DNA from 3 places in the Labrenzia sp. THAF187b genome. Region 2 is predicted to be linked to each of the others. Evidence: predicted binding sites of a transcription regulator. Region 2 holds the regulator's gene; each other region holds the start of a gene.
The links. Region 2 encodes PhoB, which activates phosphate uptake and scavenging genes when phosphate is short. Its sites were predicted from a motif close to TGTCATNNANCTGTCAT; they were not measured.
Positions count from the first base shown of each region.

Region 1: phnC (phosphonate ABC transporter ATP-binding protein) is a predicted target of PhoB. The motif match lies at 1,598-1,614, and genes of this name have one in related genera.
Region 3: FIV03_RS16135 (bifunctional 2',3'-cyclic-nucleotide 2'-phosphodiesterase/3'-nucleotidase) is a predicted target of PhoB. The motif match lies at 3,514-3,530, and genes of this name have one in related genera.

Region 1 covers NZ_CP045344.1:3,888,100-3,892,701, forward strand. Annotated here, with positions in the region: gene phnD (phosphonate ABC transporter substrate-binding protein) at 1-624, opposite strand, end outside; gene phnC (phosphonate ABC transporter ATP-binding protein) at 714-1,535, opposite strand; gene FIV03_RS17895 (PhnD/SsuA/transferrin family substrate-binding protein) at 1,834-2,706, shown strand; gene phnC (phosphonate ABC transporter ATP-binding protein) at 2,769-3,521, shown strand; gene phnE (phosphonate ABC transporter, permease protein PhnE) at 3,514-4,347, shown strand; gene FIV03_RS17910 (class I SAM-dependent methyltransferase) at 4,344-4,602, shown strand, end outside.
Region 2 covers NZ_CP045344.1:5,990,146-5,994,747, reverse strand. Annotated here, with positions in the region: gene pstA (phosphate ABC transporter permease PstA) at 1-29, shown strand, start outside; gene pstB (phosphate ABC transporter ATP-binding protein PstB) at 41-838, shown strand; gene phoU (phosphate signaling complex protein PhoU) at 870-1,565, shown strand; gene phoB (phosphate regulon transcriptional regulator PhoB) at 1,646-2,344, shown strand; gene FIV03_RS27485 (DUF1330 domain-containing protein) at 2,524-2,820, shown strand; gene FIV03_RS27480 (GcrA family cell cycle regulator) at 2,983-3,519, opposite strand; gene FIV03_RS27475 (aspartate aminotransferase family protein) at 3,960-4,602, shown strand, end outside.
Region 3 covers NZ_CP045344.1:3,521,723-3,526,324, reverse strand. Annotated here, with positions in the region: gene flgA (flagellar basal body P-ring formation chaperone FlgA) at 1-811, shown strand, start outside; gene flgH (flagellar basal body L-ring protein FlgH) at 812-1,561, shown strand; gene FIV03_RS16145 (NAD(P)H-dependent oxidoreductase) at 1,751-2,515, shown strand; gene FIV03_RS16140 (lytic murein transglycosylase) at 2,648-3,454, shown strand; gene FIV03_RS16135 (bifunctional 2',3'-cyclic-nucleotide 2'-phosphodiesterase/3'-nucleotidase) at 3,661-4,602, shown strand, end outside.

The DNA of each region.
Region 1 (4,602 bases), 2.1 Mb from region 2:
CTGCGGAATGCCGTCTTCCTCGTTGGTGATGTAGGTAGCGGCAGCGTCATACTGCTTGTTGTAGACACCAAGCACACCGGTTTCATGGGCCCCGGAGAAGGGAATGGCTCCGAAATAGGTTTTCGGTTCATAGCCCTGTTTGCTGAGGTTGAAGTAAGGCACGGCATAACCGGACGTGCTGTCAGGATCGGCAAAAGCCAGTGTCTTGCCCTTCAGGTCCTCAAGGGTCTTGTAGCCGCTGTCGCAACGCACGGCGACGACCGAGAAATAACCGGTGGAACCGTCCTTCTGCAGGCGGGAGACAAGCGGAACCACACCGCCGTTGGTTTCGGTGTAGGCAGCGGCATAGGAAGACGAACCGAAGAAGGCGAATTCGATCTGGTCGGCCGCCATGGCCTGGATCACGCCGTCATAGGATCCGGCGGTGAAGATTTCGACATCGACGCCGAGTTCGTTCTCCAGGTACTTTTCGAAAGGTGTGTAACGGGCGATCCGGTCCTTTTCGTTTTCACCGGAAAGGATGCCGAACTTGACTGTCTTGTACTGGTCCTTCCAGCTGTCCGCCACGGCCGGGGAGGCTGCAAGAACGGCAGCGGAAACGGCTGCTGCAAAAATGGCCTTCATCTCAAGTCTCCTTTGGTGCCGGCAGATCCGGCGATTTGCGCGGCAAAGGCCGCTTCAAGAGCGAGAGCGGATGATCCGCTTCGCGAAGGTCAGGACCCGACAGCCTTCATCGGTGGCCGGGAAGTGGTTGTCGAAAGGGAGGTGGAGGTGACTGCTTCGTTGATGTCACCGGAAAGATCGTCGGTTCCGTAGATCTGCCGAACCCTCTCGCTGGTCAGGGTGTCCGGCGTGCCGTCGAACTGAACGCGTCCGTCCTTCATTGCGATGATCCGGTCGCAGTAGGCACGGGCGGTGTCGAGCGTGTGCAAGTTGACCAGCACCGTAAGACCGTCCGTCCGGTTGATTTCGCGCAAGGCGTCCATCACACGGCTGGCGTTGGCCGGATCGAGTGAAGCAATCGGTTCGTCGGCCAGCATGATGCGCGGGTTCTGCACCAGCGCCTTGGCGATGGCGACGCGCTGCTGCTGCCCGCCGGAAAGGGTTCCCGCTCGTTGCAGTGCCTGGGGCACAAGGTCCAGCCGGTCCAGGGCCTCGATAGCGCGGGCGCGGTCCTCGTCAGTAAAGGATCGCGTCATGGAACGCAGGAACCCTGTGTGGGCGATGCGGCCAACCATGACATTGGTCAGCACATCCATGCGCTCGACGAGATTGAACTGCTGAAAGATCATGGCGCAGGACGCGCGCCAAAGCCGCAGTTCGCGGCCCTTCAGGGCCGTGATGTTCTTTCCCTCGTTGAGGATCGTCCCCCGGCTGGGGTCGGCCAGCCGGTTGATCATGCGCAGGAACGTGGACTTGCCGGCACCGGACCGGCCGATCACGCCGACCATCTGTCCCTTGGGAATGGCAAGGGAGACACTGTCCACCGCGGTCAGGTCTCCAAAGACTTTAGATAATTGCTCAATGACCAGCATCGGGCCCTCCGAAAAACGGAGAGCGAACTAGCAGACATGTGCCGAGAACAGATGTCTATACGATTATACTTTTATGAAGTTTTACGACAGAGACATCGAGAAAATTTGCCGGAAAACAAATAAGATCAAGATTTGTCTGGAGGTTCGAAGACATAGAAAATTTCTGGTTCGTAGATCCGTCTTTCTCTGATGTAAATTTCGTAAAATTTACATAATACAGTCACGTTCCGCAGCGCGCTTGTCGTTACGCTTCTTTTGCCTTGCCGGCTTTGTTTCGGCTGTCTGAGGAGTTCCTGTCATGCGCTTTTTGAAATCAGCCGCACTCGCGGCTGCCGTTCTTGCCGTTTCCCTGTCTTCTTCCCTGGCCGACACGTTCAAACTGGCCGTTACCGATGTGGAGGGCCTGGAGCGGCTGCAGGTTGAATGGGGGCCGTTCAAGAACGCCCTTGAAAATGCAACAGACCACACCTTCGAGTTTTTCCCGGTTACCAGCCGGACCGCGGCGGCTGAAGCCTTGCGCGCCAAACGCGTCGACTTCGTCGTAACCGGCCCTGCCGAGTACATCGTGATCAACAAACTGACCGAAGCCCGTCCGCTTATCGGTCTTGGCCGCCCGGATTACTTCTGTGCCGTCGTCGTACGAGCCGACAGCGGTTTCACGCGGCCGGCCGACCTCAAGGGCAAGAAGGTAGCCTTTGGTGATATCGGTTCCACCTCGAACATGCTGTGCCCGATGCAGCTGATGGCCGATTATGGCGTCGATCCGGTCAAGGACATCGAGAAGCTGCATACTTCGCGGAACATTGCGCATGAAGCCTTGAAGAAGGGTGATGTTGCCGCCATCGGGATCAATCACAATTCGTGGATTGGCACCCGCAACAAGGATGACAGCGTCCCGAACGGCTTTTTCCGGGTGATCGCCCGTTCCGGCGATCTGCCGAACGACATGATCATGGCCGGAGCCCATGTCGATCCCGCGACAGCGCAGAGCCTGCGCCAGGCGATCCTCGACAACAAGAAGTCGATCATCGCCGCGATCCTGCAGCACGAGGAAAACGACAAGTATTCGGGCATGGATCTGGTGGCGATCGAAGATGGTGCCTACGACCTGGTGCGGTCCATGTACACCACCGCCGGTTTTCCGCAATACGACAAGTTCATCGGCGAATAATGGCGCAGCCTCTGCTCCAGTCCGCCGGCGCAATTGCGCCGGCGGTCCCAGCCCGACAGCCCGTGACGGAGACGCCGTGTGACCTGAAGGTCGAAGGCCTTTGCAAGACTTTCGGCAAGGACCGTAGCGTGCTGCGCGAAGTTTCCTTCTCCGTGGACCGTGAGGAAGCGGTTGCCTTGATCGGTTCAAACGGTGCCGGAAAATCGACCGCATTGCGCTGCGCGCTGCGCCTGATCGAGCCGGAAGCCGGTTCGGTTCTGTTGTTCGGTGAAGACATTTCGACGGCACGACAGCGCCAACTCAGGCGGGTTCGCGCCGAGGTCGGCTTTGTCTTTCAAAAGCACAACCTGGTGCCTCGTGTTTCGGCTTTGACCAACGTAATCCATGGCAACCTTGGCCGCACGGGTGGCATGCGCGGCTGGTCGCAGTTTCTGGCCAAAACGGCATTGCGTGACCGGGCTATGGCGTGCCTCGAAAGGGTCGGACTCGCGGAGCATGCATTGAAACGGGCAGACCAGCTCTCGGGCGGTCAGTCCCAGCGGGTTGCGATCGCCAGAGCCTTGATGCAGCAGCCCAGAATGATCGTCGCGGACGAACCCGTTGCCAGCCTTGACCCGGTTGCCGGCCAGGAGGTGATGGACCTCTTCCGCCAACTCACCAGGGAGGAGGGGATCACGCTCCTGTTCACCTCGCACAACGTGCAACAGGCGCTCGCCTACTCCGATCGGGTCCTTGCGATCCGGCAGGGGGAAGTCGTTCTGGACGAGAAGAGCAGCAACCTGAGTGTTGCGGATCTGGGGAGGCATTATGGCTGATCTCCTGACATTGAAACGCTCCCGCATGCCGGATCGGTTCGAACGCCCGGGTGCATTTCATTTTGTCGCCTATGTCGCGCTGCTGGCCTTCGTTGTCTGGTCGTTTCAGGGGGCCGGCTGGTCGTTTTCCGCGCTGGTTTCTGGCGGTCCGGCGCTGGTCGACTTCCTGTCGAGGGCGTGGCCGCCCTCACTGGAAAGGTTGCCGCAACTGTCAAAGGCGTTGCTGGAAACGTTTCAGATGGCGCTTGCGGGCACACTTATCGGCATCGTCCTCAGCCTGCCGTTGGCGATCCTGGCCGCGAAAGGCCTGACGCGGCCGTCGATGTTGTCCCGGGCTGTCTATACCTTTGCCCGCTTGCTGGTCGCCCTCTTCAGAACGGTGCCGGATCTGGTTTGGGCATTGGTCTTTGTCATTTCGGTCGGACTTGGCCCATTCGCGGGTACGCTTGCGATCGCCGTCGACACCATCGGTTTTTGCGGACGCTTCTTCGCTGAAGCCATGGAGGACGTGGAGAAAGGACCAACCGAGGCGCTAACAGCGGCCGGTGCAGGGCGTTTCGACACGATCTTCTGTGCGGTGGTACCTGCCGCGATGCCCTCCTTCATCACCACCTCGCTGTTCGCGCTTGAAAAGGCGACCCGGTCCTCAGTCGTGCTCGGTCTTGTCGGGGCAGGGGGCATCGGCATCGAACTCAAGGTGGCCATGGACTTTTTCGACTACCAGCTCGCGATGACCATCATCCTGATGATCTTCGTGCTGGTTCTTTGTGTTGAGCGGCTCGGCACAATCGCCCGCAGCCGGATACTGGAAGGATCGTCTCAATGAGCGACACACACACTCTGGAAAAAACCGATACCGCCCATCTCGCGTGGGACAAGCGCTGGCAGACAGAAGAAGGCCGAGCGGATTGGCTGCGTCCGGAGGCGGACGTTGCCGGTCTGATTGAAAAACTTCAGAAGCAGGGACCGGTAAAGGCCCTGGATCTGGGCTGCGGGGTCGGCCGACATGCGCTTTCCTTTGCCCGCGCCGGGTTCGAGACCCACGCGATGGATCTTTCCGAAGCCGGACTGGCCGAGCTGA
Region 2 (4,602 bases):
TGCGCCGCAGGTTTGAACGCCGCTGGTAAGGATTGCTCCGATGAACGAGATGCCGAATTTTGAACAGGCGAAAACCATGACCGACAGCAAAATTTCCGCGAACAAGGTGCAGGTCTATTATGGCGATACCCACGCCATCAAGGACGTGGACATCGAGATCCAGCCGCGGTCCGTGACTGCCTTCATCGGTCCGTCCGGATGTGGCAAGTCAACGTTCCTGCGGACGATCAACCGTATGAACGACACCATCGACATCTGCCGTGTGGAAGGGTCGATCAAGATCGACGGTGAGGACATCTACGATCCCAAGGTCGATCCCGTACAGCTGCGTGCCAAGGTCGGCATGGTGTTCCAGAAGCCGAACCCGTTTCCCAAGTCGATCTACGACAACATTGCGTACGGTCCGCGGATCCATGGACTGGCCCGCAGCAAGTCCGAGCTTGATGAGATCGTTGCCTCCAGCCTGCAGAAGGCCGGACTTTGGGAAGAAGTCAAAAACCGTCTGGACGAGCCGGGCACCGGCATGTCGGGCGGTCAGCAGCAGCGTCTGTGCATTGCCCGCGCGATTGCCGTCAGCCCGGAAGTGATCCTGATGGACGAACCGTGCTCGGCACTCGACCCCATCGCGACCGCGAAGGTGGAAGAGCTGATCGACGAACTGCGGGAAAACTTCACCATCGTGATCGTGACCCACTCGATGCAGCAGGCTGCCCGTGTGTCTCAGCGTACCGCGTTCTTCCACCTGGGTATTTTGGTGGAGGAAGGTCTGACGGAGGACATCTTTACCAATCCGAAGGACAAGCGTACGCAGGACTATATTACGGGCCGCTTCGGCTAAGCATTTTTTAGGTTTCTGAAGGGGACACAGGATGTCTGAACATACAGTCTCGGCTTACGATGACGAACTGACGGCCATGGCCGGCAAGGTTGCCGAAATGGGTGGTATTGCCGAAAAGGCTTTCGCCGATGCGGTGTCCGCGCTGGTGTCGCAGGATCTGGAGCTTGCCAAGGCGACGATCAAGGGCGATGTCCGGCTGGACAGCCTTTACAACGAACTTGAAGTCAAGCTGATCGAGCTGATCGTCCGCCGCCAGCCTATGGGGCAGGACCTGCGTGAAATCACCGCTGCAACGCGCATTGCCAATGACCTGGAGCGTGTTGGCGATCTTGCAAAGAACGTTGCCAAGCGCGTCATCGCCATCGACAGCGACTTGCAGTCCAAGAAGCTCGCGATCGGTGTGGAGCACATGACGGAACTCGCTCTTTCGCAGCTCAAGCAGGTGCTGGATGCCTACGCCCGGAAGGATGCGGAAGCCGCCCGCCGGGTTCAGGAAGCCGATGCCGAGGTCGATGCGATCTACACGTCGATCTTCCGTGAACTCCTGACCTACATGATGGAAGACCCGCGGGTCATTACCCAGTGCGTCCATCTCTTGTTCTGCGCAAAGAACATCGAGCGCATCGGCGATCACGCGACGAACATCGCCGAGAACGTCTACTACATGGTCACTGGCGAGCGTTTGCCGGAAGACCGGGCAAAGGTCGACGAAACAGGCGCGGTCTGACCTGCTGGTAATCGTCGGATTTGCAGAAGATCTTAACGGCCGGCGCTTCGGCGCCGGTTGCGGTAATTGGAGCGAGATGTATGCCGAAGGTGCTCATCGTTGAAGACGAAGAACCGCTCAGCCTTCTATTGAGATACAATTTGGAAGCGGAAGGGTACTCGGTCGAGTCCTGTGTCCGGGGTGATGAGGCGGAAATCCGCCTGCGGGAAAGCCTGCCGGATCTGTTGCTGCTCGACTGGATGCTGCCGGGACTGTCCGGAATTGAACTGTGCCGCCGCCTGCGGGCGCGCGAAGACACCGAGCGCCTGCCGGTCATCATGCTGACGGCACGCGGTGAGGAAGCAGAGCGCATCCGCGGCCTGTCGACCGGTGCCGACGACTACGTGGTCAAGCCTTTCTCGGTACCGGAATTGATGGCCCGCGTGCGCGCCATCCTGCGCCGGGCAAGCCCGGAAGTGGTGTCCAGCATGTTGCGGTCGGGCGATATCGAACTGGATCGCGAAACGCACCGTGTTCGCCGCAACACCAAGGAAATACACCTGGGGCCGACGGAATTCCGCCTGCTGGAATTCCTGATGACATCGCCTGGCCGTGTCTTCTCCCGCGAACAACTGCTGGATGGGGTCTGGGGTCACGATGTCTACGTGGACGAACGCACTGTCGATGTTCACGTCGGTCGCTTGCGCAAGGCTCTGAACAAGGGCAAGGCGAAGGATCCTATCCGTACCGTCCGTGGTGCCGGATACGCCTTTAATGACCAGTTCACGGCAGTCGGCTGATTTCACCGGCCAACGCCCTGAATGAAGCCCGCCATTGGCGGGCTTTTTTGTCTTGCCCTCAAGTTTTTCATCACGGAGGAAACACCTCCGGGAACCAGCATGCCAGGCGGCGCGGTTGTACCGTTGTTGTTGATTGGCTAGCTTCGGGGTGGAGATCAGCCCGTTTTGAAAGTGAACTCATGACAGCGTTTGTGATCGGCCAGATGCAAATTCAAAATCGCGACTGGATGGCGGAGTACTTTGCAAGAATTCCAGACCTGGTTGCGGCACATGGAGGGCGGTTCCTTGTCCGTGGTGGCAATCCCAGCGGTCTTGAAGGGGATCTGTTGATCCCGGATGCAGCTTTTATCCTCGAGTTCCCTGACCGGGAAAGCGCTAACGATTTCTGGACTTCTGCGGAATTTCAAGATCTTGCGAAGCTGCGGCGCTCCGGTTCCAGGTTGAACGCGATCCTGGTCGATAGACTAGTCGAATAACCGGATGCCGTTAGCCTCGGGAGCGCGAGAGAAAGTCACACTTCCTGCGAGATTCCGAAAGCGGGTTTGCGACCAGTCATTGGCGATCGAAAGTGTGTTCAAGGAACGAAAAAAGCCCGCCAGATGGCGGGCTTTCTCATGAATTGGTTCGGTGCGAGGCTATCAGCCTGCCTGAGCCATCGTCTTGCGGTCGCGGCGGCGGTCGGCGACCGGCTGATACGCGATCTTGCAGTGATGAGCGCAGTAGGGGACGCCGGCATCGGACTGGCGGCCGCAGAAGTAGAAGTCGTCGGTTGCCGGGTCGCCAATCGGCCATTTGCAGGTCCGCTCGGTCAGCGTCAGGATCGTTGCCCGCTGCGAGATCGGAACAAGTTCTGCAATCGGCTCCACGCGCGGCTTGGCAGCCACCACTGGTGCAGGCGAGATGTCTGCTTTCAGGGCCGTTGCGCCGATCGACTGCGGATGTGACGTCGTCGGTTTCTTCGGCGCTGCACCCGTGGCAGGAGCTGCGGTGCGCGGCCGGCGCGGCTTGGCGCTTGAAGAGGTGGACTTGGCGCGGCCGGACAGGCCAAGGCGGTGCACCTTGCCGATCACGGCGTTACGGGTAACACCACCCAGTTCGCCTGCGATCTGGCTTGCGCTCAAGCCGTCGCCCCAAAGCTTTTTGAGAAGCTCAACTCGTTCGTTTGTCCAACTCATTGCCGCACCCTTTAGTTTGACCGTCCTGCGGCCATTAACCCCGTGTTAAGCATGCGCAAGCACGCTTAATGCTGGCAGATCTAGTGCCTCTTGGTGATTTGCCTCACGAGATCTCGTGTCTGATTGCTGAGAGGTTACAATAACGTTAATTTGTCAGGCAACCACTCGACCCAAACCAGTTGGGGATGAAACGACTTTTCCCCAATTATGGCGAGGTCATTGAGAATTTTATGAAATCCGCCCTCTGCGGCACATGAAATGTCTTGTGCGCCATTTCCATTGACAGTGCATGGTACCGGCAGTGTATAAGAAAGCCGCTGCGTGCCGCCTCATCGGGGCGGCACGTTGCGTTTTGGCCCTTCGGCATCTTTTCAAGGTGACGGCTCGGCGTCGGGGCGACGCAGGGACAGCAGGGGCGTTTAAAGGAGACAAACGAGGTTATGTCCGCGACTGCACTATTCGGAAATTACGCAAGATCGAACCTTTCTTTCGATCATGGGGAAGGCGTCTGGCTGGTTACCACCGATGGCCGACGATTCCTCGATTGCGGTTCCGGCATCGCGGTCAACGCACTCGGTCATGCCCATCCGCATCTGGTCAAGGCATTGCAGGATCAGGCAGCCAAGCTGTGGCATACCTCCAACCTGCACCAGATCCCGGATGGCGAACGGCTGGCGCAGCGCCTGTGCGCGGAAACCTTTGCCGACAAGGTGCTGTTCGTGAATTCCGGCGCGGAAGCGATGGAAGCTGCCATCAAATGCGCGCGCCGTTATCATTATGACAACGGCAACCCCGAGCGGTTCCACATCGTGACCTTCGAAGGCGCTTTCCATGGCCGGACCATCGCGACCATCGCGGCTGGCGGCCAGGCGAAATATCTTGAGGGCTTCGGCCCGAAGGCTCCCGGTTTCGATCAGGTGCCGGCAGGAGACCTGGATGCGCTGAAAGATGCCATCGGTCCGCAAACGGCCGCAATCGCGATCGAGCCCGTGCAGGGCGAGGGCGGGATCCGCGAAATTCCGGCCGATTTCCTGCGTGCGCTGCGCAAGATCTGTGATGACAACGGCATTCTGCTGATCTTCG
Region 3 (4,602 bases), 2.5 Mb from region 2:
GTTCCGTTCTCCGGATATGGGGACCTCCGGCAATGTGCCTGCGGATGTCGTCGCCGAACGCGCTCGCGCGGCCGGCCTCGAAACGGCCGGCACCGACGGCCTGCGAACCGTCGTCGTCTTTCGCGGGGCAACAAGGCTGAACCGTGACCAGCTTGCCGGCCTTGCCCGCAAGGCTCTGGCAGACCGCAATGCCGGCATCGATCCCGAGCGCCTGGATATCCGCTTGCTGCAGGCACCGGATCAGGTTCTCGCCGATCCCAAGGTACACGATCCGATCCGCATCGACCGGGTAGAATGGTCCCAGTCGAACGGCCGCTTCACCATCCACGCAGCCGTCGCGGTCGAGTTCGGAACCGAGCCTCTGACCCTGACCGGCGTTGCGACGGAGATGGTCGATGTGCTGGTTCTGGTGCAGCCCGTGCGCCGCGGCGACATTGTTCGTGAAGAAGACCTGAACATCATTCGCGAAGCCCGCACCAAGGTACCGGCAGGTGCCCTCACCGAAATGGAAGACATTGTCGGCAAGCAGGCCCGCACCACCTTGCGTGCGAATTCGCCCCTGTCCCGCAATGACGTCCAGCGCCCGATCCTGATCGAACGCGGTGAGAAGATCACCGTCACCTATGTCATGCCGGGCATGAAACTGACTTCACGGGCCCAGGCCATGGATACCGGTGCCAAGGGCGACGTGATCGATGTCATGAACCTGCAGTCGCGGCGCATCGTGCCGGCGACGATTACCTCCCGCGGCCAAGTACGCGTTCACGCCGCCAATCCAATTGTTGCAAGCTTGAACAGCGAGAAAAACTAAATGCTGAGCACCTTTCCCAGACACCTGCTGGCAAGCATCGCCCTTTCCGCCCTCGCCGCGGGTTGCGGCACTGCGGACAAACTCGCAAATGTCGGCCAGCAGCCAGCCCTGAACGCCATTCAGGATCCGACCACCACTCCGGGCTACCGGCCGGTGCAGATGCCCATGCCGGAACCGCAGCAGGCTCATTACAATCCGAATTCGCTGTGGCAGTCCGGCAGCCGCGCCTTCTTCAAGGACCAGCGCGCCAGCCAGGTCGGTGACATCCTGACTGTCGTCGTCACCATCGACGACCAGGCCGAGATCGACAACAAGACCGAGCGGAGCCGGTCTGAGTCCAGCGGCGCCGATGTTGGTGGCGCACTCGGAACGGCAATCGACACCATCTTCCTGCCGGCAAGTTCTGCCGCCAGCGACCTTGCCAACGTCAACAGCAACTCCAGCTTCTCGGGCGACGGCAGCGTCGACCGCAACGAAGTCCTGCAGACCACCGTCGCCGCCGTGGTGACCCAGGTTCTGCCGAACGGCAACATGGTGATCGAAGGCCGTCAGGAAGTTCGTGTGAACTTCGAAGTCCGCGAGCTGATCGTCGCCGGTATCGTCAGACCTGAGGACATCACGTCGGATAACCGCATCGCCAGCGAGCAGATCGCCGAAGCGCGGATCGGATATGGTGGCCGCGGCCAGATTACCGATGTCCAGCAGCCACGGGTCGGCAACCAGGTGCTGGATATCCTGCTCCCCTTCTGATCCCAAACCTTTCTCAGTCCCCCGGCCGAATCCGGCGACGCGTTCTAGAAGCGTCGCCGGCCCGGCTGATGACGGGCACGATGTCTCGCTCCCCGAGCATCGTGCCCGTTCTCATTTCCAGGCCGGAAAAGACCGTTTAGGGTGTGACCCGTTGCCTGATTTGTCGCTCATTCCGGAAGACCCCACCGCGTGACCACCACCCTCATCGTTCTCGCCCACCCTGCTCAGACTTCCTTCAACGCTACCTGGGCGCGCGCAACCGAAGCCGCGTGCCGATCTGAAGGCGATGAGGTGCTTTGGTCAGACCTCTACCAGCTTGGCTTCGATCCGGCGGAGCGCGCAGCGCATTACGTGGAGGAGATTGTCACTGAACCTTACGACGTTCTGAAAACACAGGAAGCTGCCTCAAAAACCGGGAACCTTCCCGCGGCTGTTTCGGAAGAAGTCGAGAAGCTGCGCCAGGCGGACCGGATCGTGTTTCATTTTCCGGTCTGGTGGTTCGCCCCACCCGCCATCCTGAAGGGCTGGTGCGAGCGCGTGCTGGCCAACGGCGGCCTGCACGACACCTCCAACCGTTTCGATACCGGCCATTTCAGGAACAAGCCGGTTCTTTTCTGCGTCACGACCGGATCCAAGGCGAGCGAAAGTGCCCACAACGGCAAGGAAGGCGACATTCAGATGCTGCTTTGGCCACTCGCCTACACACTGCGCTATCTGGGTTTCGATGTTCTGGTTCCCAGGATCGTCCACGGTGTTCACGGTTATCACAAGGGTGAGGCAAAGGAAGACCTGGAAACGCGACTTCAAAACGAGATCGAAGGCCACCGGGAGACGATCGCAAGGTTCGAAACGCTGCCGAAGATCAGCTTCAACGCCGACAGCGAATTCGACCGCGCCGGCACCCTTAGCCCGGGCGCGCCATCTTACAGCCACTTCATCCGGCACGACCCCTGATTTTGCGGCAACCGGCAAAGACGAGACCGGATTTGTCCGCTTCCACACCTCTTTTTCCTGTATCTGCCGGATGACGCTACCGTTTTTTCGGATAGAATGTAGGTAATCTTATATTGGCCCAGCGGGGATTCGATGCGCCTCCTTTCTGCATTCGTCTTTGGTTTTGTTCTTCTGTCCGCACCTTCTGCCTGGAGTGCAAGCTGCGGCAACGGCCCTGGCGGATTTGAAGCCTGGAAACAGTCGTTCATTGCTAATTCCCAAAGCTACGGCCTCAAGAAAAGGGTCGTTGAACCGTCGTTGAAAAACGTGAAGTACAACAAGAAGGTGGTCTCGCTCGACCGGAACCAGAAATCCTTCAAGCTCAGCTTCAACCAGTTCTATGCCAAGCGGGTCAACAACGCGATGATCCGGCGGGGCAAGCAGCTCGGCAAGACCTACGCCCGCATCTTCCGTGGCATCGAAAAGAAATATGGCGTTCCCGCACCTGTACTTCTGGCGATCTGGGGGCTTGAAACCAACTACGGCAGCTTCTCCGGCAACATGCCGGTCCTGCAATCCCTTGCCACGCTGGCCTATGATTGCCGCCGGTCCGATTTCTTCACCGCCGAACTGGTCGCCGCGCTCAAGATCGTGCAGAGCCGTGACATGCAGCCGGCCGAAATGAAAGGTGCCTGGGCCGGCGAACTCGGCCAAACCCAGTTTCTCGCCACCAGCTATGTCCGTTACGCGGTCGATTATGACCGCGACGGCCGCAAGGACCTGATCCGCTCGATCCCGGATGTGCTGGCTTCCACCGCAAACTACCTGGCCCAGAAAGGCTGGCGCCGCGGCCAGGGCTGGGGCCCCGGCACCGCCAATTACAACGTTCTGAAACAATGGAACAAGGCCAGTGTCTACGTGGAAACGATCTCGGTCATGGCTGGCCAGATCAGCGAGTAGAGCCCGCTTGACGCCCCATAAACCTGCTTGACAAAACTGACGATCCGGGCAGCAATTTGCGTCATACGGTTGTAATCCTTGCGGATCAAAACCGTGTTCCGCGGAAACATGCCGCCCGGCTGGCACCGGCAGCTGTCGGTCCGGCTTGCGCTGTTCCGCAAGGCTGAACGACACCAATCGCCGAGCGACCGAACAGGAGCCATTCCATGTCCAGCATCAAAGACTTATCGATTTCACGGCGCACCCTTTTGATGGGCGCGGCGGCAACTGGCTTCACGGCAGCTCTGCACCCCTATTCCGTTCTGGCCAAGGAAGGTACGGCTCACCTTCGCCTGATGGAGACGACGGACCTCCATGTCCATGTTTTCCCGTACGACTATTACAGCGACAAACCTGTCGACACCGCCGGTCTCGCCCGGACAGCCACACTGATCCGCGATATCCGGAACGAGGCCACAAACTCGGTTCTGGTCGACAATGGCGACTTTCTGCAAGGCAACCCGATGGGGGACTATGTCGCCTATGAACGCGGCATGAACGAAGGTGACCTGCACCCAGTCATCAAAGGCATGAACGTTCTCGAATTCGACGCGGCAACACTCGGCAACCACGAATTCAACTACGGCCTGGACTTCATGATGAAGGTGCTGGCCGGTGCCAATTTCCCCGTCGTCTGCGCCAATCTTGTCAAGGGAAGCACGCTGGCCGGCAACCCGCGAGACGACGCCCTTTTCCTGAAGCCCTATGTGATCGTTGAAAAACAGGTCACCGACGGTGCCGGCAAGTCCTATCCGATCAAGATCGGCTTCATCGGCTTCGTGCCACCGCAGATCATGAACTGGGACCGCCGCCACCTGGAAGGCAACGCCAATGCGCGTGACATCATCGAAACCGCCAAGGCCTTCGTTCCGGAGATGCGCGAACAGGGCTGCGACCTGGTAATCGCCCTCTCCCACTCGGGGATTGACGCCAACGATTATTCCGAAGGCATGGAAAACGCCTCACTGCACCTTGCCGGCGTGGACGGGATCGACGCCGTCTTTACCGGTCACCAGCATCTGGTCTTCCCCGGTCCCCAGTATGAGGGACTGCCGGGTATCGACAGCGAGAAAGGCACGTTGTTCGGCAAGCCTGCCGCGATGGGCGGC